DNA from 2 places in the Micromonospora matsumotoense genome. Region 1 is predicted to be linked to the other one. Evidence: riboswitches for the same ligand, from Rfam matches in the RefSeq annotation. Region 1 holds a riboswitch; the other holds the start of a gene.
What was found. A riboswitch is a leader RNA that binds a small molecule or an ion and turns the genes downstream of it on or off. The one in region 1 is predicted to bind S-adenosylmethionine.
Positions count from the first base shown of each region.

Region 2: it holds a riboswitch for S-adenosylmethionine, as region 1 does, so the genes downstream of both, ACQP1S_RS14820 (ABC transporter substrate-binding protein) here and thrC (threonine synthase) in region 1, are expected to answer to the same signal.

Region 1 is NZ_CP192025.1:6,806,589-6,816,950, reverse strand. It holds gene ACQP1S_RS29180 (DoxX family protein) at 999-1,448, shown strand; gene ACQP1S_RS29175 (hypothetical protein) at 1,503-2,225, opposite strand; SAM riboswitch class I at 2,527-2,662, shown strand; gene thrC (threonine synthase) at 2,672-3,958, shown strand; gene ACQP1S_RS29165 (GNAT family N-acetyltransferase) at 4,492-5,637, shown strand; gene paaN (phenylacetic acid degradation protein PaaN) at 5,690-7,363, shown strand; gene ACQP1S_RS29155 (N-acetyltransferase family protein) at 7,583-8,113, opposite strand; gene ACQP1S_RS29150 (cold-shock protein) at 8,337-8,540, shown strand; gene ACQP1S_RS29145 (hypothetical protein) at 8,853-9,803, shown strand; gene groL (chaperonin GroEL) at 10,082-10,362, shown strand, end outside.
Region 2 is NZ_CP192025.1:3,357,976-3,368,337, forward strand. It holds gene ACQP1S_RS14775 (DUF3866 family protein) at 1-595, opposite strand, end outside; gene ACQP1S_RS14780 (cation diffusion facilitator family transporter) at 647-1,774, opposite strand; gene ACQP1S_RS14785 (helix-turn-helix transcriptional regulator) at 2,004-3,002, shown strand; gene ACQP1S_RS14790 (helix-turn-helix transcriptional regulator) at 2,999-4,009, shown strand; gene ACQP1S_RS14795 (hypothetical protein) at 4,020-4,268, shown strand; gene tatA (Sec-independent protein translocase subunit TatA) at 4,481-4,816, shown strand; gene tatC (twin-arginine translocase subunit TatC) at 4,835-5,788, shown strand; gene ACQP1S_RS14810 (amino acid ABC transporter ATP-binding protein) at 5,869-6,618, opposite strand; gene ACQP1S_RS14815 (amino acid ABC transporter permease) at 6,615-7,412, opposite strand; gene ACQP1S_RS14820 (ABC transporter substrate-binding protein) at 7,454-8,353, opposite strand; SAM riboswitch class IV at 8,631-8,742, opposite strand; gene ACQP1S_RS14825 (winged helix-turn-helix transcriptional regulator) at 8,810-9,217, opposite strand; gene ACQP1S_RS14830 (SDR family oxidoreductase) at 9,337-10,185, shown strand; gene ACQP1S_RS14835 (RNA 2'-phosphotransferase) at 10,296-10,362, shown strand, end outside.

The DNA of each region.
Region 1 (10,362 bases):
AGTCGAGCTTGCGGTAGCCGGGATGGGGTGGCCCGGACCGCTCTCGACCAGGGGGATGGTTCATCAACATGGCGCACGGAATCGCAGGTAAAGCCCAAGAATGCATCGACCAATAGGAATGAAGATCGCCGGATCGAGATGGCTGTCCGGCCTGGTGAGGCGGGGCTTGGTGGGTGAATTCGAGGGCGAGCGCCGCAATTCCGGGAGCAACGTGGTGATGAGGCTAACGGATTACGGCTGCTGTTATCGCGGTAGAACTTGTTAAGGATTTTTGAACCGTCAGGTCTGCTGTCCGACGCGGTGGATGATTGTCGGATTGCGTGTCGAGGCGCACCGAACGGGCACCAGCGGAAATTGCTGATGGGTGGGGCGTTCGGGGTGTCGCGGGTATATCGCGCCAATCGGCCGCCGTCGTCCGGGTCGGCGCGCGGGCCGGGATGGGCGGCATCGGTCCCCGGCGGTGTTCGGGGTGCCGCCGGCGGAGATGGGCCCGGGGCGTGTTGGCCGCCACGAGCAGCGGAAACTTGCATCATGGTCGAGCGGTGCGGTGGTGGCGTGCCCGGGGCCGGGCCCCGAGGTGGGGCCGGGTGGGTTCCGCAGGTGGTGGTGTGGGTGTGGTCCGGTCGACCCGTCGGGCGATCCGGACCGCCCGGAGAGATCTCCGTATGAGCCCACGCGAATTGTGCGCATATTCATTCTGTATAAACTTTGCATATGAACTTGATGACAGTTAATTCATAGTTAACAATCATTACGTTCGCGCGCCTGGCGGGTTGGCGGCGGCGGCCGTTGGCGACGGGTGAACGACGGCACGGTCACCGGCCCGTACGCCCGGTGTGGCCCCGGATCCCGGTGTCAGTGCGACGGCGGGGCGACCCCGGAGGCGGGGGTGAGGTACTGTTTCGCAGTGGGATCTTCCCGGCAGCAAAGTTTTTATCGATTTAAGCGCTTCGATGCCTCATCATGGGTGGGAGTTAATCCCTTCCATGGAGGTTCCCATGAACGTCTCTCGGCTCGGCGGGCCGACTCTGTCGCTGTACCGCATCGTCATCGGCCTGCTGTTCATGCTGCACGGCCTGTCCTCGGTCTTCGGGTTGTTCGGCGGCAGCCCCATGACCGGCAAGGCTGTCCCGGTCGGGGCCTGGCCCGGCTGGTGGGCCGCATTGATCCAGCTGGTCTGCGGCGCGCTGGTGCTGGCCGGGCTCTTCACCCGACCCGCCGCGCTGCTCGCGTCCGGCTCGATGGCGTACGCCTACTTCGTGGTGCACCAGCCGCAGGACCTGCTGCCGCTGCGCAACGGGGGCGAGCTGTCGGCGCTCTTCTGCTGGTCGTTCCTGCTGATCACGGTGCTCGGCCCGGGCTCCTGGGCGCTCGACACGCTGCTCGCCCGCCGGAGCGCCGAGGCCCCGTCGGCACCGGCGGCCGTACCCAGCTCGGTGCCGGCCTGACGCACTGACGGCGTCGCCGGAGCCTCGACGAGGAGGCTCCGGCGACGCTTCCGGTCAGGGGTTGTAGGGGGCGTCGGTGTGGCTCACCTCGGTGAGAGTGGAGCCGGAGAGCTTGAAGACCGACGTCCGCTTGATGTCCAGCTCGGCCATGCCCCGGCTGGGGCTGCGGGTGAGCCAGACCACTGTGGCTTTGCGTCCGGCCACGCTGATCGAGACGACCGGGGTCCGGTCCCCGAGGTCGGTCAGTGCCCGGAACACCGGCAGGCCACCGCTGTTGCGCCACGCCGCGAGCGTGTAGAAGGTGCCGCTGCCCCCGGAGTTGACCGCCACCGCGCCCACCGCGTCCTCCGCGCCGTCGCCGTCCATGTCGCCGATGCCGCAGGGCTTCTGGAGCGTCACGGTGGCCCCGTCCTCGCCGGACCACTGCCCCCCGGCCAGCGGCAGGTAGTCCGGGTAGCCGTTGTAGGGCGTCTTGCTGCTGCCGATGCGGGCCTCCGCCAGATGGGCGCAGGTCAACGGGGCCTTGACCGGGGCGGCGGCGGTGGTCGGGGCGACAGCCGGCGCGGTGGTGGGGGCGGCCTTCGCCTCCGGCGACGACTCCGCCTCGGTGGGAGTCGCCTCGGGGGAGGCAGCACTGAGCACCGAGGCGGTGGACGGCCCGGTGGACGGGCCGGCCGTGGGCGCTGCCCCGTCCGTTCCGCCCTGCTCACCCCCGCAGGCGGCGGTCAGCAGGCAGACCAGGGTGAGGGTCGCAAGGCTCGACGGGATCCGTCGCATGGGCGGGGGGTCCTCTCTCGACGTCAGATCTCCCGCACCGTACTGATCGATGGCAATGTCGGTCATCGGCTCGACGGCCGTCCCGTACCGGCCTGTCGGAGCGCGGTCAGGGGCCGACCGGAGGGCCGGCGTGCGGGCGGCTCCGCGGCGCGCGGGCGGGCGTACTGAGCTGGAAACTTGCCCGAAACATCAATGGCTGTCGGCGCTGCCGGCGAACCGCCGCCGAGCGGGTGGTTCACACCGTGGGAAGCGGGCTGGGCGATGGCCGCGAAGCTGCCTAGACTCGGTGGCACAACTGCATACCTCATCCAGAGGGGCTGAGGGATACGGCCCGACGACGCCCCGGCAACCACCCCGCGCGCTCATCGCTGAGCGTCCCGCGGGGCAGGTGCCAATTCCGTCCCCGCCGCAGGGTGCGATGCGGGGAAAGATGAGAGGAATCCGACATGACGTCGACGCTCGCCGCCCCTGGTATCGACACCACCGCCAGCCCCGCCCGCGCCCTGGTCTGCCGCGCCTGCTCCGCCCGCTACCCGCTCGCCGCGCAGCACGCCTGTTACGAGTGTTTCGGCCCGCTGGAGGTCGACTACGACACCGCCGCGCTGGCCACCGTCACCCGGGAGCAGATCGAGGCCGGCCCACAGAACATCTGGCGGTACGCCGCGCTCCTGCCCGCCGGCCAGGACCCGGCCACCCGGGTCACCCTCGACCCGGGGCTCACCCCGTTGGTGGCGGCCCCGAACCTCGCCGCCGAGCTGGGCATCAGCGCGCCGCTGTGGATCAAGGACGACAGCGCCAACCCGACCCACTCGTTCAAGGACCGGGTCGTCTCGGTGGCGCTGACCGCCGCGCGGGCGCTCGGCTTCCAGCGGTTCGCCTGCGCCTCGACCGGCAACCTGGCCAACTCGGTGGCCGCCCACGCCGCCCGCGCCGGAGTGCCGTCGGTGGTCTTCATCCCCGGCGACCTGGAGCAGGGCAAGGTGATCACCACCGCCGTCTACGGCGGCGACCTGGTCGCCATCGACGGCTCGTACGACGACGTGAACCGGCTCTGCGGCGAACTGGTGGAGACCGACGAGTTCGAGGACACCGCCTTCGTCAACGTCAACGTCCGGCCGTACTACGCCGAGGGTTCCAAGACCCTCGGGTACGAGGTGGCCGAGCAGCTCGGCTGGCGGATTCCCGCCCAGGTGGTCATCCCGATGGCCTCCGGTGAACTGCTCACCAAGATCGACAAGGCGTTCACCGAACTGGTGGAGATCGGTCTGGTCGAGGCGCCCGCCGGGGGCTGGAAGGTGTTCGGCGCCCAGTCGGCCGGCTGCAACCCGATCGCCGCCGCCCTGCACGCCGACACCGACACCATCACCCCGGTCCGGCCGACCGGCATCGCCAAGTCGCTCAACATCGGCGACCCGGCCGCCGGCCTGTACGCCCTGGAGGCGGTGCGCCGGACCGGTGGCTGGATGGAGTACGTCGACGACGACGAGATCCGCGCCGGCATCCGGCTGTTGGCCCGGACCACCGGCGTCTTCGCCGAGACGGCCGGTGGGGTGACCGTGGCGGTGCTGCGCAAGCTCGTCGAGTCCGGCAAGCTCGACCCGGCCGCCGAGACGGTCGTCTTCAACACCGGCGAGGGCCTGAAGACCATCGACGCGGTCGCCGGTGAGGTCGGCCCCACCCACCGGATCAAGCCGTCCCTGCGCGCCGCCCGCGACGCCGGCCTCCTCTCCTGACCCACGTCCATGACGTGACGCCCGCCCGTGCGCGCCCGCGGTGCGGCCGTCCGCAGTGCGCGCCCGCGGTGCGGCCGTCCGCAGTGCGCGCCCGCGGTGCGGCCGTCCGCAGTGCGCGCCCGCCGTGCGTGTCCGCCGCGCCCGTCTGCGGTGCGTGTCTGCGGTGCGTGTCCGCGGTGCCCGTCCGCGGGCGTGATCGACTCGCTTGGGCGCAAAAGGCGGTGTCAGCCGGCCGGGACACCGCCTTTTCGGCCCAGTTGTGTTGATCATCGCGACCGGGGCGGCGTCTGGACGGAGTGGATCTCTGGGTGACCGGAATTTCGCGGTGAGTGGCGAAAACCCGCAGGGAAGGACTTGACGGCAGGAACCGGACAGCGCAAGATGCTCCGTGCGGGAGGGCTTTCGCCGGAGACTTTTCAAGTTCTTGCGACCCAACGCCGGAGGCGTTGTGCGAACGTCCCTCCCGACCAACGTGCAAGGGGGCCAGCGGAAATCCGCTGGCCCCCTTCGTCGTACGCCGGAAGACTCGCGGCGTGGACCTGTACATCGCGGCACTCGATCCGACCGACCAGCCGACCCTCGACGCGGCCTACCGGATCGCGGCCACGGCCGAGGCGATGGACGCGCCCGACCTGCCGCCGCTGTGTCGGCGTCGGTTCGAGGCGCCGTTGCGGCATCCGATGCCCGGCATCGACACCCGGTGGTCGGTGGCGCACCTCGACGGGGTGCCCGTCGGCTGGGTCCGGATCAACCTGCATCTGTGGGAGAACACCGAGAACGCCAGTATCGAGCTGGTGGTGGACCCGGCGTACCGGCGTAGAGGGGTGGGCCGGGCGCTGTTCGCGCACGCCCGGGAGCTGCTCCGGGAGACCGGCCGCAAGCGGGTGGTCGGCTCCGCCGTGGCCGCCCTGCCGGGTGCGGAAGGGCCCGGCGAACCGCGCCGGGAAACACCCGGCGACCTGGGCGGGGAAGCGCCGGACAACCTGGGCGGGGAAGCGCCGGGTGAGTCGGGCCGGGAAGCACCAGGCGAGTCGGGCAGGGACATGCCGGGCGGGGAGCTGGCCGGGGCGGCCTTCGCGGCGGCGCTCGGCGCGAAGGCGGCGCTGGTCGACGTCCGCCGTCGGCTCGACGTCGCCGCGCTCGACCGGCGACGGCTGGCGGCCCTGCTGGCCGACGCGCGCTCGGCCGCCGCCGGCTACCGCACGGTCCGTTGGCGGGACCTGCCCCCGGAGGAGTACCTCGCCGACGTCGCGTACCTGGAGGGCCGGCTGCTGGCCGACGCGCCGATGGGGGATCTGGAGTGGGAGCCGGAGCAGGTGGACGCCGAGCGGATCCGGGGCATCGAGCGGGCCCTGGACGCGCGGGGGGTCCGCCGGTACAGCGTCGCTGCCGTGCACGAGGCGTCCGGCCGGCTGGTCGGATGGAGCCTGCTCAGCCTGGCCGCGAACACCACCCGGCACGCCTGGCAGCAGATCACCATCGTCGACCCGGCGCACCGGGGGCACCGGCTCGGCCTGCTGTGCAAGGCCGAGAACCTCGCACACACCCTGGCGTACGAGCCGGAGCTGCAGATGATCGACACCTACAACGCGGCGGCGAACAGCCACATGATCGCGATCAACGAGCAGCTCGGCTTCCGGCCGGCGGCCGGATCCACGGAGTGGCAGCTGACCATCTGAACTGTGACACGCCCCTACTGATCTGGCCGTCATCTGTTGCATGATGGCGGGCATGACGGAGACCCCGCACCCGCTGTACGACAGGCACGCCGACACCCTGCACCGCGCGCTGACCGCGATCACGGAACGCGGGTACTGGTCCGCCTACCCCGAATCGCCCAGCCCCCGGGTGTACGGCGAGACCGCCGCCGCCGACGGGAAGGCCGCCTTCGAGGCGTACCTCGGTGGTGATTTTCCGCTCGACCAGCCGGGCACGGGCGACCGGGTCGCCACCGAGACGAGCCCGTTCGGGGTGGCCCTGGACGTGCGCTACCCGCACCCGGGCGCGGACGAGGCGGTCGCCGCCGCCTCCGCCGCCCTGCCGACCTGGCGCGACGCCGGCCCGCAGGCCCGGGTGGGGGTCTGCCTGGAGATCCTCGCCCGGCTGCACCGGCACATCTTCGAGCTGGCCAACGCGGTGCAGTTCACCAGCGGGCAGGCGTTCGTGATGGCCTTCCAGGCCGGCGGCGCGCACGCGCTGGACCGGGCCCTGGAGGCGCTCGCCTACGCGTACGCGGAGATGACCCGGCACCCCGGGACGGCCGGCTGGGAGAAGGCCGCCGGCAAGGGCGACCCGCTGCGGATGACCAAGACGTTCCACGTGGTGCCGCGCGGGGTGGCCCTGGTGATCGGCTGCAACACCTTCCCGACCTGGAACTCGTACCCCGGGCTGTTCGCCTCGCTGGTCACCGGCAACCCGGTGGTCGTCAAGCCGCACCCGCGCGCGGTGCTGCCCCTGGCGATCACCGTGCGGTACGCCCGGGAGGTGCTCGCCGAGGCCGGCTTCGACCCCAACCTGGTGCTGCTCGCCCCCGAGGCCCCCGGCGAGAAGCTGGCCTCGACGCTGGCCCTGCACCCGGCCGTGAAGATCGTCGACTTCACCGGCTCCACCGGGTACGGCGACTGGCTGGAGGCCAACGCCCGGCAGGCGACGGTCTACACCGAGAAGGCCGGCCTGAACACCGTCGTGATCGACTCCACCGACGACTTCGCCGGGATGTGCCGCAACCTGGGCTTCACGCTGACCCTCTACAGCGGGCAGATGTGCACCACCTCGCAGAACATCCTGATCCCCGCCGCCGGCATCGCCACCGACCAGGGGCACAGGAGCTTCGACGAGGTGGCCGCCGGCATCGCCGCCACCATCGGCAAGCTCACCGCAGACCCCGCCCGGGGGGTCGAGTTGACCGGCGCGATCGTCAACGACGGGGTGCTGGAGCGCCTCGACGAGGTCGCCAAGGTCGGCCAGCCGGTGCTGGAGTCGCGTACCGTCGCGCACCCGGCGCTGCCCGACGCGGTGGTCCGGACGCCGACGGTGGTCAAGCTCGCCGCCACCGACACCGAGGTGTACGGCCAGGAATGGTTCGGCCCGATCTCCTTCGTGATCGCCACCGACTCGACCGCGCACAGCATCGAGATCATGCGGGCGACCGTGGGGGAGTCCGGCGCGCTGACCGCCGCCGTCTACTCGACCGACGAGGCGGTGCTGGACGCCGTCGAGGCCGCCGCGATCGACGTCGGGGTGCACCTGTCGGCCAACCTCACCGGCGGGGTCTTCGTCAACCAGTCCGCCGCCTTCTCCGACTTCCACGGTAGCGGCGCGAACCCGGCCGCCAACGCCGCCCTCACCGATGGCGCCTACGTGGCCAACCGCTTCCGCATCGTCCAGTCCCGCCGCCCCGCCTAACCCCCCGCTCCCACCCCACCCCCACCCCACCCCACCCCACCCCCGTCCGCGCCCCGGCTGCGGCGGGGGTGGTCGGTGATCAAGAGGTTTACGTCAGTTCAACCGCTCGGACTGACCTAAACCTCTTGATCACCGGGGAGGGTGGGGGCGGGTGAGGGCGGGGGCGGGGTGGAGGGGGTGGGGGGAGGGGTGGGGTGGGGGTTTGGTGGGTGGGTGGGGTTAGGCGGGGCGGCGCATTTGGAGTTCGCGTAGGGCGGGGATCTTGGGGTGGGGGAGGCGGACGCCGGTGTCGGTGAAACCCAGGCGGTGGTAGGCCCGGTAGGCGCGGTCGTTGCCGACCACCACCTCCAGCATGAGCTGCGGTCGGCCGCAGGCGCGGGACCAGGCGGCCACCTCGTCGACCAGCGCGCCGAGCAGGCCGGTGCCACGCCAGCCGGGGGTCACGTAGACCGCGTAGATCACGGTCAGGTCCGGCTCGTCGGGGGCGACGGTTCCGCCGGCGTGCCCGATCAACCGGCCGCCCGGGTCCGCGACGAACTGGGCGGTGTGACACCCCTGGGACACGTACGCGATCCGGGCCGCGTACTCGGCATGCGGTCGGGCGGCGGCCTCGGCGACGGTTTCCAGGAAGGCCAGTGGCGCGTCCGCGAGCATCTCCAGCCGCAGCGCCCGCATCCGGGCGGCGTCCTGCGGACGCACCCGGTGCACGGGGGCCGTCCGGGTCGCCGGCGGGGCCGGGGCAGATGTCATGTGCGCATGCATACCGCAACGATGACCGCCGATGAGTAACCGGGTCGATACCCGTCCGATTTAGCCCGATTTGAGGTCGTGCGCGGTCGTCACTCCTCGTGTAGCGTGCGATTTCGGTCACCGATTCAGCGGCCTTCACCGATCGCCGAAACGGTGGCTCTCCGCTGTCGGCCCGCCGGCATCCCGGGGTTGTGGAACGCCGCGCAGAGTGAGGAAGTGCACCGTGGCACAGGGCACCGTCAAGTGGTTCAACTCCGAAAAGGGCTACGGCTTCATCGCCGTCGACGGCGGGCAGGACGTCTTCGTCCACTTCTCCGCCATCGAGATGGACGGCTACAAGGCGCTCGACGACGGTCAGCGGGTGGAGTTCGAGATCGCCCAGGGGCAGAAGGGTCCGCAGGCCGAACGGGTCCGCGTCATCGCCTGACCCTGCGGTGTCGAGGGTCCCACCCGTCGGGCCACCCGCGTGACGGGTGGCGGCGGGGGTCGGTGCCGGGGAAGATCGTGAACCGTCCAGGCGTCCCGCTGAGGAGGGTTCATGTCCGACCAGTCACCTTCGGGTTCACCCGACCCCGCTGCCGGGTCACCGGGCGGACCGTGGGGGCCACCGTCCGGGCAGTCGCCCTGGGGCCCGACGTCGGGACAGCCCTCTTGGGGGCCCTCGTCGGGGCAGCCCTCGTCGGGGCAGCCCTCGTCGGGGCAGCCGCCGTCGGGGCAGCCGCCGTGGGGTCCGTCCGAAGTGGGGCCGGTCGGCTGGAGTTATCCGGCTCCCGGCGGCCCGTACCCGGGTTACCCGCCGGGTGGTGGTGGCGGTTTCCCGCCGGGCGGGGGCTACCCGCCGTACACCGCCGGTGCCTGGGGTCCGGAGGACCCGCTGGTCAATCCGCCGTACGCCGGGCTGGAGGGCTGGTTCGCCCGGTGCACCGGCGCGTTGCGCCGGAGTTGGCGGACTCTGCTGCCGTTGATGCTGCTCACCCAGGTCGTGCCCGGAGTGGCCGTGTCCCTGCTCTCGCTCGGTATGGGGCCCGACGCCACCACGCTGCCCGCCGACGGCTCGCTCCCCGCCGGCTACCTCAGTGACCTGGTGATCTACGGGGTCTCGGTGTTCCTGGTCGCGCTGGCCTTCGGGGTGGTGCAGGGCGTCGGCTGGGCGGGCGGCACCTGGGTGGTGGCCCGGCAGGCCGCCGGCCAGCCGGCCGACCTGCCCGGCGCGCTGCGCTACGGCGCACGCCGCTGCCTCGGACTGTGGGGCTGGATGCTGGTGCTGGGCCTGCTCGTCGGGGTGGGCCTCTGCCTCTGCCTGCTGCCCGGCATCTACCTGGCCTTCGCCCTCGCCCTGGCCGGCCCGGTCTACCTGTTCGAGGGGCAGAACCCGATCGGGCGCTCCTTCCGCATGTTCCACGACCGGTTGGGCATGGTGCTCGGCCGGGTGGCGCTGGTCGCACTGGCGGTGTTCCTCGGCAGTGTGCTCGGTGGGGTGGTGGAGTCTGTCGGCATCCTGCCGTTCGGCACCGACCCGTTCACCGCGCCCGGTACCGCCGTGGGTGCGGTGGCGGTGATCCTGGTGAGCGCGGTGCTGGTGGTCCCGGTGTACCTGGTGCAACTGGTCGGCCTGGTCGTGACGTACGCCGAGCAGCGGGCGCAGGAGGGGCCGGTGAACGTCGTGCGACTGGTGGCGGAACTCGGCTGACCGGCCCGATCGTGCTTGCACTCGGCAGGGGAGAGTGCTAAACAAGTCATTGGCACTCGCATACGCTGAGTGCCAATGGTCGGGGCGGTAGGGCCACGGTCACACCGACGTCTCGATGGCGTCGGGTGGCACATGGCCGGTCGTCGCGGGCTGTCCGGCCCGACCGAGGAGGACGTCGTCGTCGCCAGGTGGCGACGTCCCCAAGGTGCGTACACCAGGCGGCCCGTCCGGGACACAACACCCGGGTGGCCCGTGAGTGTCCAGGAGGACAACGCCGTATGGCCAAGATGATCGCGTTCGACGAAGAGGCTCGCCGCGGCCTCGAGCGGGGCATGAACCAGCTCGCCGACGCCGTAAAGGTGACCCTCGGCCCGAAGGGCCGCAACGTGGTGCTCGAGAAGAAGTGGGGTGCCCCCACCATCACCAACGATGGTGTGAGCATCGCCAAGGAGATTGAGCTCGAGGACCCGTACGAGAAGATCGGCGCCGAGCTGGTCAAGGAGGTCGCCAAGAAGACCGACGACGTCGCCGGTGACGGCACGACGACGGCGACCGTCCT
Region 2 (10,362 bases), 3.4 Mb from region 1:
GCAGGGTGGCCGCCTCCAGGTCCCCGCCGAACGCCTGACCGACGCTGACCGTGCCGACCAGCGCGTCCCGCAGCCCGTCGAGGGTGCGGGAGAACCAGGCCGGCAGGGCGCCGCCGTCGGTGAGCAGGTAGGCCACCCGGGTCTGCGGGGCGTCGGCGTGGATGCCGGCGAGGATCGCCGGCAGGGCGGAGTGCAGGTCGGCGGTGACCACCGGCATCCCGTCCAGGCTGTCGACGGTGGCGAGCAGCGCGTGGTGCGGCGACGCCTCCTCGTCGACGCCCAGCATGATCGGCTGGAGTGGGGTGTAGCGGGCCTTGACCAGGTGACCGGCGTCGCGGGTGTCCCCGGACTGCGGCGGGTCGGCGGGCAGCCGGTCGGGCAGGGCGACCACCAGGGCGTACCCGCCGGTGCCGAGGCCCATCAGCAGCGCGCCGGCGTTGAGCAGCACCCGGTCGCCGGGCTCGGGGTCGCCCACCAGCTCCGGGTAGGCCAGGGCGCGCATGGTGGCCCCGTCGGGCAGGGCGACATCGATCTCCACCGCGCCGGCCCACCGTCGTCGCACCGCCGTGACCGTCCCGGACCGCCATCGCACCATGCCCGGCACGCTATCGCCGGCCGGCCGGGCGACCGCGTGCGGGGCCGTCGCTCAACCCCGCCCGTCCGCCCCCGGGTCGGGCGGCCCGCTGCCGGGGCCGGCGTCGGCGGCCGGGTCGGGCCGTTGCGGGCCAGATCGTTCCGGGTCAGGCGGGATGGTGGGCGTCGCACCGGGTCGCTCCCTGCTGATCCGGGCGTCGGCCACCGGCCCCGACTCCTCCTGGGTACGCCGGGCACGTCGGCCGGCGGCGCTGGGCAGCGACCGGGTGGGGTCGAGGAAGACGTACCCGATCTCCGGGTAGCGGGCGGTGAGCCGGCGTTCGGCCTCGTCGGCGTCGGCCTCGATGTCGCCCCCGGTCGCCTCGTCCCGGAAGTCGACCTTGGCGGCGACCAGGATGTCGTCCGGGCCGAGCTGCATGGTCAGCAGGGTGTCGATCCGGTCGACCGTCGGCAGGGCGGCCAGCTCCCGCTCGATCTCCTGGTGCAGGCGCTCGGGCACCGCCCGGCCGACCAGGAGCGAGAGGTTGCTCCTGGCCAGGATGGCGGCGACGACGAGCAGCAGCAGGCCGATCAGGATCGAGGCGAGGCCGTCCCACAGTTCGTCGCCGGTCCACTCGGACAGGCCCAGGCCGACGCCGGCGATGAGCAGACCGATCAGGGCGGCGCTGTCCTCCAGGAACACCGCCTTGACGGTGGTGTCGGCGGTCAGCCGCAGGAACCGGCGGGGGGTGGTCCGCCAGCGGCGGGACTCGCTGCGCACCTGGCGTACCGCGCGGGCCAGGGACACCGACTCGATGGCGAAGGAGATCGCCAGCACGACGTACGAGATCAGGTAGTTGCCGCTGTGTTCGTGGACGAGGATGGTGGTCACGCCGTGGGTGATGGCGAAGCCGGCCCCCGCCACGAAGGTGAACAGCGCGGCGATGAACGCCCAGACGTAGCTCTCCTTGCCGTACCCGAAGGGGTGCCGGACGTCGGCGGGCCGGGCGCCCCGACGCAGCGCCAGAAAGAGCAGCACCTCGGTGGTGGTGTCGGCCACCGAGTGGGCGGCCTCGGAGAGCATCGCCGCCGAACCGGAGACGATTCCGGCGACCAGTTTGGCCACCGCGATGGCGAGGTTGGCCGCTCCCGCCACCACGACGGTGCCGACGCTCTCGTTTTTGACTGCGGCTTCCGACATGCGGTCACGGTAAATCCGCGGGCCCGCCTCCGCCCGGAGAGGCTGGCGGGTATGCCCCGTTGATCAAGAGCTTTACGCCAAGTTGATCTCTACGGATGACGCAAGCCTCTTGATCACCGCAGAAGGGTGGGGCGGCGGTGGGGGATCGTGTTCAGGGGGGTGGGGGCGGGTGGCATTGCGCTGCGGTGTGGGTGCACGGGTTTCGGGGCCGGGCTGCTAGCGTTCACCCGTGTCGCGGAGTCGTACCGAACGCCTGGTCAACCTGGTGATCTGTCTGCTGTCCACCCGACGGTTCCTGACCGCCGCGCAGATCGCCGCGACCGTGCCCGGCTATGAGCACGATCCGGACGACGCCAAGGAACACGAGGCGTTCCAGCGCAAGTTCGAGCGGGACAAGGCGGAGTTGCGCGAGCTGGGCGTGCCGCTGGAGACCGGAACGGCCAGCGTCTTCGACGCCGAGCCCGGCTACCGGATCGCGCACCGTGAGTACGCCCTGCCCGACATTCCGCTCGCGCCGGACGAGGCCGCGGCGGTGGGCATCGCCGCCCGGCTCTGGCAGCACGCCGGGCTGGCCGCCGCCGCCTCCTCAGGGCTGGCCAAGCTGCGCGCGGCGGGGGTGGACGTCGATCCGCAGGCCACCCTGGGGTTGGAGCCGATGGTCACCGTCGACCCGTCGTTCGCCCCGCTCACCGCCGCCGCCCGGGACCGCCGCGAGGTCACCTTCGACTACCGGGTGCCGGACCGGGACGCGCCGACCCGACGCCGGTTGCAGCCGTGGGGCGTGGTCTGCTGGCGGGGCCGCTGGTACGTCGTCGGCCACGACCGGGACCGGGCGGCGACCCGCTGCTTCCGGCTCTCCCGGGTGGTCGGCACGGTCCGGGTCACCGGTGCGCCGGGCGGCTACGAACCACCCCCCGGACTCGACCTGATCTCGCACGTGGCCACCTGGTCCGGGCCGGTCGAGCGGACCGGCCGGGCCACCGTGCTGGCCACCCCCGGTCGGGCCGCCGGCCTGCGCCGGTGGGCGATCCAGAGCGTGCCCGGTCCGGACGGCGACCGCCTGGTGCTGCCGTACGCCGATCCGGAGTCGCTGGCCGGTCAGCTCGTCGGCTACGGCCCGGACGTCCGGGTCCTGGACCCACCCGAGGTACGCGACGCGGTGATCCAACGGCTCAAGGAGATCGCCGCCCGGCACGACGAGCTGGCCGTGGCCGGGGGTGCCCGATGACCCGCCCCGCCGCCCGCAGCGGCTCCCGCACCTCCGCCGACCGGCTGGCCCGGCTGCTGAACCTGGTGCCCTATCTGCTGGCCCGACCGGGCATCGAGGTCGCCGAGGCCGCCGGTGACCTGGGCGTCACCGAGCGGCAGCTGCGCGAGGACCTGGAGCTGCTCTGGGTCTGCGGCCTGCCCGGCTACGGCCCGGGTGACCTGATCGACATGGCCTTCGACGGCGATCGGGTGACCATCACCTACGACGCCGGCATCGACCGGCCGCTGCGGCTCACCCCGGATGAGGCGTTGGCCCTGGTGGTGGCGTTGCGAATGCTCGCCGAGACGCCGGGCGTGGCCAACCGGGACGCCGTCGAGCGGGCCCTGGCCAAGATCGAGAACGCGGCCGGTGACCTGGTCGGCGCGCCGGTGGCCGTCCGGCTGCCCGGCGAGGGTCGGCGGGTGCAGGAGTTGCGGGCCGCGGTGGAGCGGCGGCGGGCGCTGCGGATCACCTACTACACCGCCGCCCGGGACGAGAGCACCGAGCGCACCATCGACCCGCTGCGGATGCTGATGGTCGACGGCCGGGCGTACGTCGAGGCGTGGTGCCGCCGCGCCGAGGCGGTCCGGTTGTTCCGGGCCGACCGGATCGACGCGGTGGTCGAGCTGGACGAACCGGCCGTGGTGCCGCCGCAGGCCCGACCGCACGACCTGCGCCAGGGGGTGTTCCGTCCCTCCCCGGACCTGCCGCTGATCACGTTGCGGATCGGCCGGGGGGAGCGGTGGATCACCGAGTACTACCCGTGTGAGCGGGTCGAGGTCGACGGCGACCGGTGGGTGGTGTCGCTGCGGGTGACCGATCTCGGCTGGGCCCGCCGCTTCGTGCTCGGACTGGGCCCGGACGTCACGGTGGTCGCCCCGGTCGAGTTGGCCGCCCAGGTGCGTGCCCAGGCCACCGCCGCACTGGAGGCGTACGCCACCCCGGTGCTCTCGGCCGGTCCGGCGGGCCCGGTGACCGCCCGGTAGGCTGACCGCCGTGGTGAAGTGGATCGTTCTCGCGGTGCTGCTGTTCGCGCTGGTCGTGTTGGCCCTGGCGGTCCGTCCGGTGCTGGTGCGGCTGCCCCGGTTGCGTCGCGCGGCGGTGGCGTTGCAGCGTCGCCAGGCCGACGCGGAGGCGCTGCGACACAGCGCCGAGGCGTTGCAGGAACGGGCCGAGGCGCTCCAGCGGCAGAGCGAGACGACCCAGCAACGGCTGGAACTGATCAAGGCCAAGCGCGGGAAGTGATCGACACCGGTCGGTGGGCCGCGCGTCCGCTGCCCGCCCGGCGTCCGTTCACGCAGCTCTGCACCCGTACAGGTGGTTGACGGGACACTCAGCGGTGGTCAAGACTTCACCGGCCGGGCCGCATCAGCGGTGGCCCGGCGGGTGGCAACAGCCCGTCACGCACGTACGATGGGCGGCAACCACCCTTCGACACAGAGCGACTGGAGCTTCCCATGGGTGCCCTCAAGCCGTGGCACATCGCCGTACTCGTGGTCGTGCTGATCCTGCTCTTCGGCGCGAAGCGGCTCCCCGACGCGGCCCGCTCGCTCGGCCGTTCGTTGCGGATCATCAAGGCGGAGACCAAGAGCCTGGCCGACGACGACCGCGACCTGGCCGAGAAGGCCGACGCGCAGTCCGGCTACCAGCCGCTGCCGCCCCAGCAGCAGCCCGTGCAGCAGCAGCCGTACGCGCCGCAGCAGCAGGCCCAGCCGCAGTACGCCCCGCAGCAGGCTCCGCAGCAGCCGGTCGCCCCGCCGGTCGACCCGGTGCAGCGCGTCCGCGACAACTGATCGAAGGGCCCGATCACCGTGGCCTTCGCACTCCGTAAGCGCGGCCCCAGCACCTTCGAACGGGCCGCCGACGGTTCCATGAGCCTGATGGAGCATGTCCGCGAGCTGCGGAACAGACTGTTCCGCGCCTCGCTGGCGATCGTGGTGGGGTTCGGGTTGGGCATCTGGCTGGCCGGCCCGGTGCTGCACCTGCTCCAGCAGCCCTACTGCGACCTGCCCAAGGCCCGACTGGCCAACGGCACCTGCAACTTCGTCCAGCTGGGCCCGGCCGACCTGTTCCTGCTCCAACTGAAGGTGGGGCTCTGGGTCGGCCTGATCGCCGCCGCCCCGGTCTGGCTCTATCAGGTCTGGGCGTTCATCGCCCCCGGCCTGCACCGGCACGAGCGGCGCTACGCGTACATCTTCACCGCGCTCGCTGCGCCGCTGTTCGCCGCCGGCGCGGTGCTGGCCTACTTCGTCACCTCCAAGGGCCTGGAGTTCCTGCTCAACGTCTCCGGCGGCGGGGACATCACCACCACGCTGGACATCACCCGCTACATCTCGTTCATCACCAACCTGATCCTGCTGTTCGGGGTGGCGTTCGAGTTCCCGCTGCTGGTGCTGATGCTCAACTTCGTCGGGCTGGCCAGTGCCCGCAAGCTGCTGAGCTGGTGGCGGGTGGCGATCTTCGTGTTCTTCGCCTTCTCCGCCGTGGTGACGCCCACTCCCGACCCGTTCGGGATGACCGCGCTGGCGCTCTGCCTCTCCGCGCTCTACTTCGCCGCGGTCGGGGTGGCCTTCATCAACGACCGGCGCAAGGGCCGGCGCAAAGCGTCCTACGCGGGGTTGAGTGACGACGAGGTGTCGCCGCTGGAGCTGGACGACGACCCGGTGGTGGCCACCCCGGAGCTGGAGTTGTCCGAGCCGGTGGGTGTCTCCGAGCCGGTGGCCCCGCCCAGACCGATCGACCGCCGTTTCGACGACATGACCTGATCGTCCGGGACTCCGCACCACCCGACGCCGCTCCCGCCCTGCCGGGAGCGGCGTCGTCCGTCCCGCCCCGGTCAGGGCGGTCAGAGCACCTGGGACAGGAACCTGCGTAGCCGGGGGTGCTGCGGCGTCTCGAAGACCGCCTCCGGCGCGCCGGCCTCCAGCACCACCCCGTGGTCCATGAACGCGACGGTGTCGGCGACCGAGCGGGCGAAGCCCATCTCGTGGGTGACCACCACCATCGTCATGCCCCCGGCGGACAGCTCGGCCATCACCCCGAGGACCCCCTTGACCAGCTCCGGGTCGAGCGCCGAGGTGGCCTCGTCGAAGAGCATCACCTCTGGTTGCAGGGCCAACGCCCGGGCGATGGCGACCCGCTGCTGCTGCCCGCCGGAGAGGTGGGCGGGTCGCGAGTCGGCCTTGGCGGCGAGGCCGACCAGCGCCAACTGCGTCCGGGCCAGCGCGACCGCCTCGTCCTCGGGCAGCTTCTTGAGCCGGCGCAGCGCCAGGGTGATGTTGCGCAGCACGGTCATGTGCGGGAACAGGTTGAACTGCTGGAACACCATGCCGACCCGCTGCCGCAGGGCGTCCGGGTCGTCGCGCAGCACACTGCGCCCGTCGAGCAGGACGTCACCGGCGTCCGGCTCGATCAGCCGGTTGACGGTGCGCAGCAGGGTGGACTTGCCGGAGCCGGACGGGCCGATGACGCAGGCCGTCGCGCCCCGGGCGACGTCCAGGTCGACGCCGCGCAGCACCCGGTTCGCCCCGAAGGCCAGGTGTACGTCGCGGACGGCGAGGCTGACCGGGCTGGTGGTCGCGGTGCCGGCGGTCATCGGGGATCCTCCCGGGGGGAACGCGGTTGCGGTAGGGCGGTTTCGCCGGCCAGGGCCAGCCCGCCGTCGTCGTCGGGGTCGATGGTGACCGTCCGGCCCTGGCGCAGCCGGCGGTCGATGGCGTTGACGGCGTGGGTCAGCGGCACGGTCAGCACCAGGTAGCACAGGCCGGCCAGCAGCAGCGCCGACTGGTTGCCGGTGTTGGCCGCGTAGTCCTGACCGATCCGGAACAGTTCCCGCTGGCTGGCCAACAGGCCGAGGAAGTAGACCAGGCTGGAGTCCTTGATCAGGGCGATCAGCTGGTTGACCCAGGCCGGCAGCACCCGGCGTACGCCCTGGGGGACGATGACCAGGCGCATCGCCTCACCCCAGGAGAAGCCCAGCGCCCGGGCCCCCTCCAGTTGCGCCGCCTCCACGCTCTGGATACCGGAACGGAAGATCTCCCCGATGTACGCGGCGGCGATCAGCGACAGCGCCAGGATGCCCAGCGGGTAGGGGTTGGGGCCCCAGACCTGCATTCCGAGCGGTGCCAGGCCGACGCCGATCAGCAGGATGGTGGCGGCGGCCGGCAGCCCCCGGAAGACGTCGGTGTAGACCCGGGCCGGCCAGCGCAACCATCGGGTACGGGAGATGCCCGCCACGGCCAGCGCCATGCCGAGCACCGAGCCGAGCAGGGCGGCGGAGACCGCCAGGATCAGCGTGTTGGGCAGCCCGACGGTCAGCATCTCGGGCAGCGCCGCACGCATGGATTCCCAGTCGAAGAAGGTCTCCCACAGGGTGCTCAACGGATCCATCGAGTTCTCCTACCGCCCCGCTCGCTGGTCTGGTCGTACCGTCAGGAGGTGGCCGACCCGGACGGCGTCGCCGCGCCCGGGGCGGCGACGGTGCCGCCGCCGGGCGTGAAGCCGGCCGGGATCGGGCGACCCGGGTAGTACTGCTGCTGGAGCCGGGTCCAGGTGCCGTCGGCGATGACCTCGTCGAGGCCCTTGTTCAGCGCCTCGCGCAGCGCGTCGTTGCCCTTGGCGAAGGCGTACGCGGTGGGGGCCGGGCTCAACTCCTTGGCCGCCACCGTGATCTTGCCGTTGCTGTCGGCGGCCGACTTCTCGCCGATCTCGGCGGGGGCGATCCAGGCGTCGGCCGTGCCGGCCTTGAGCTGGTTGATCGCCCCGTTGTAGTCGGGCACCCGCACCGGATCGAGGCTCTTTCCGGTGGCGTAGTCGTCCTGCACGGTGCCCTGTACGACCACCACCCGCTTGCCGCCGAGCTGGTCGAAGCCGGTGAGTGGGGAGCCGGCCGGCACGTCGAGGCCGAAGTAGCCGAAGTCGTAGCCGTTGCCGAAGTCGACGGTCTTCTTCCGGGCCTCGGTGACGGTGATCGAGGAGCTGCCGATGTCGAACTTGCGGTTGTTGACCTGCGAGAGCAGCGCCGAGAAGTCGGTGCCGACGAACTCGACCTTCAGCCCCACCTTGCCGGCGGCCGCGACGAGCAGGTCGTTGTCGAAGCCGGTGAACGCGCCGTCCTTGAGATAGACGTTCGGTGGTGCGTCGGTGAGCGTGCCGGCGCGCAGCACACCCGGCTGGAGCAGGTCGTACGGATTGTCGGCCGGGTCGGCGGACTCGCCGCCGCAGGCGGTCAGCCCGGTGACGGCGAGCAGGGCGGTGACGCCGAGCGCGGCGGCCCTGGTCAGCGCGGGTCGGGGCCGCCGGGTCGTGGGCAGGGCAGGAAGGAATCGCACGGGTGTCTCCAGGGTTGATCGGGCGACGGCGGGCGCGCGTCGCCGACGGGGTGCCCGCCGGGCACGCCGCTGAGGTGGTACGGGAGGAGGGGGTCGACTACCGGGGGCGACAGGAGTCGCTGTGGACCCGCATCAGGTCGACGTGTCGCCGTCTGACCAGCCGGACGCCGCAGGTCCGCACGCCGGCCCGGGACCCGGGGGCGACGCCGTCGGTGGGCGGGGCGGGTGCGGGGGCAGACATGGGTTCTCCCGGAGTCGGAGTTGACCTGGGGAAACCAGGCCACGCTTGCACCGGTGGTCCACCGGTGCCGGGTCCTCACCCGGAGCACCCCACCGTGGCGGAGGGTTGCCGGCCAGCGAGCCGGGGCTTGACGCTGGCGCTCATGACCTGCCCGAAGGCTAGCAGCCGGGACCGGGCGCTCGTCCACCCGTTATGACAGCCCTCACGTCCGCTCCTTACCGCCGGCTGGGGCGGGTGGGACGCGCGGTGCCGGTGGGCGATCGACGGGGGAGGTCGGCGTCGTAGCGGACCCGGGCCGCCTGCACCTCGGCCAGGTGGGTGGTGGCCCAGGACTCCAGGCCGGAGACCAGGTCGAGCAGGCTGCGGCCCAGGTCGGTGAGGGCGTAGTCGACCCGGGGCGGCACGCTGGCGTGCACCGTCCGGGTGACCAGGCCGTCGCGCTCCAGTCCGCGCAGGGTCTGGGTGAGCATCTTCTGGCTGATCCCGTCGATGTGTTCGGCCAACTCGCCGTAGCGCCGGTCACCGTCGGCGAGGGTCAGCACGACCAGCACGCTCCACCGGTCGCCGATCCGGTCGATGACCTGCCGGCTGCCGCAGTTGCGCTGGAACGGGTCGGGTCGCATCCCGTTACTCTCCATCAGTGCGTCACAAACCTTAAGGTGCCTACTCTCCGATGGGAAGTATTGCGGTTCACCTGGATGTTTGCCAGTACGACTGAAGTAGCCACCCGAAGGAGAGCGCCATGTCTGTCGTCGTCACCGGAGCCACCGGCCACCTGGGCCGCCTGATCGTCGAGTCTCTGCTGCGCCGGGGCGTACCCGCCGGGAAGATCGTGGCGCTGGGGCGGGACACCAGCCGACTCGCCGACCTCGCCGACCGGGGGGTCGAGGTCCGGCCGGCCGACTACGCCGATCCCGACTCGCTGCGGTCCGCGTTCGCCGACGCCGAGCAGCTGATGTTCGTCTCCGGCAGCGAGGTCGGCCAGCGGGTGCCCCAGCACCACCACGTGATCGAGGCCGCCCGCGAGGCCGGCGTCGGGCTGGTCGTCTACACCAGCATCGCCCACGCCGACACCTCCGACCTGCTGCTCGCCGCCGAGCACCGGGCCACCGAGGAGGAGCTGCGCGCTTCGGGCCTGCCGTACGTGCTGCTGCGCAACAGCTGGTACCTGGAGAACTACACCGGCCAACTCGCCGGCTACCTGGCCCACGGGGTCGCCGGATCGGCCGGTGACGGCCGGGTCAGCGCCGCGACCCGGGCCGACTACGCCGAGGCCGCCGCCGAGGTGCTCACCACCGAGGGACACGCCGGTCGGGCCTACGAGCTGGGCGGCGAGGCGTTCACCATGGCCGAGTTGGCCGCCGAGGTGTCCCGGCAGAGTGGACAGGACGTCCGCTACACCGACCTGCCGGTGCCGGCGTACACCGACCTGCTCGTCTCGGCCGGGCTGCCCGAGCCGTACGCCGCCACCCTGGCCGACGCCGACCGGGGCATCGCCCAGGGCGCGCTGTACGTGCCCGTGGAGGACCTGGAGAAGCTGCTCGGTCGCCGCCCCACCAGCCTCGCCGAGGCGATCCGCGCCGCCCGCTGACCCGACCCGCCCGCCTCCCGGCTCCGACCGGCCCGCCCCGGCGACACCCGGGGCGGGCCGCGCGGGATAACCGGTGGAGCATCGCCGCCACCCACCCGACAATGCTCGACATGGATCATCAGACGCTGGTGCGGGTCAGCAAGCGGATCTCGCTCGCCCTGCGCCACCAGCCCGCCC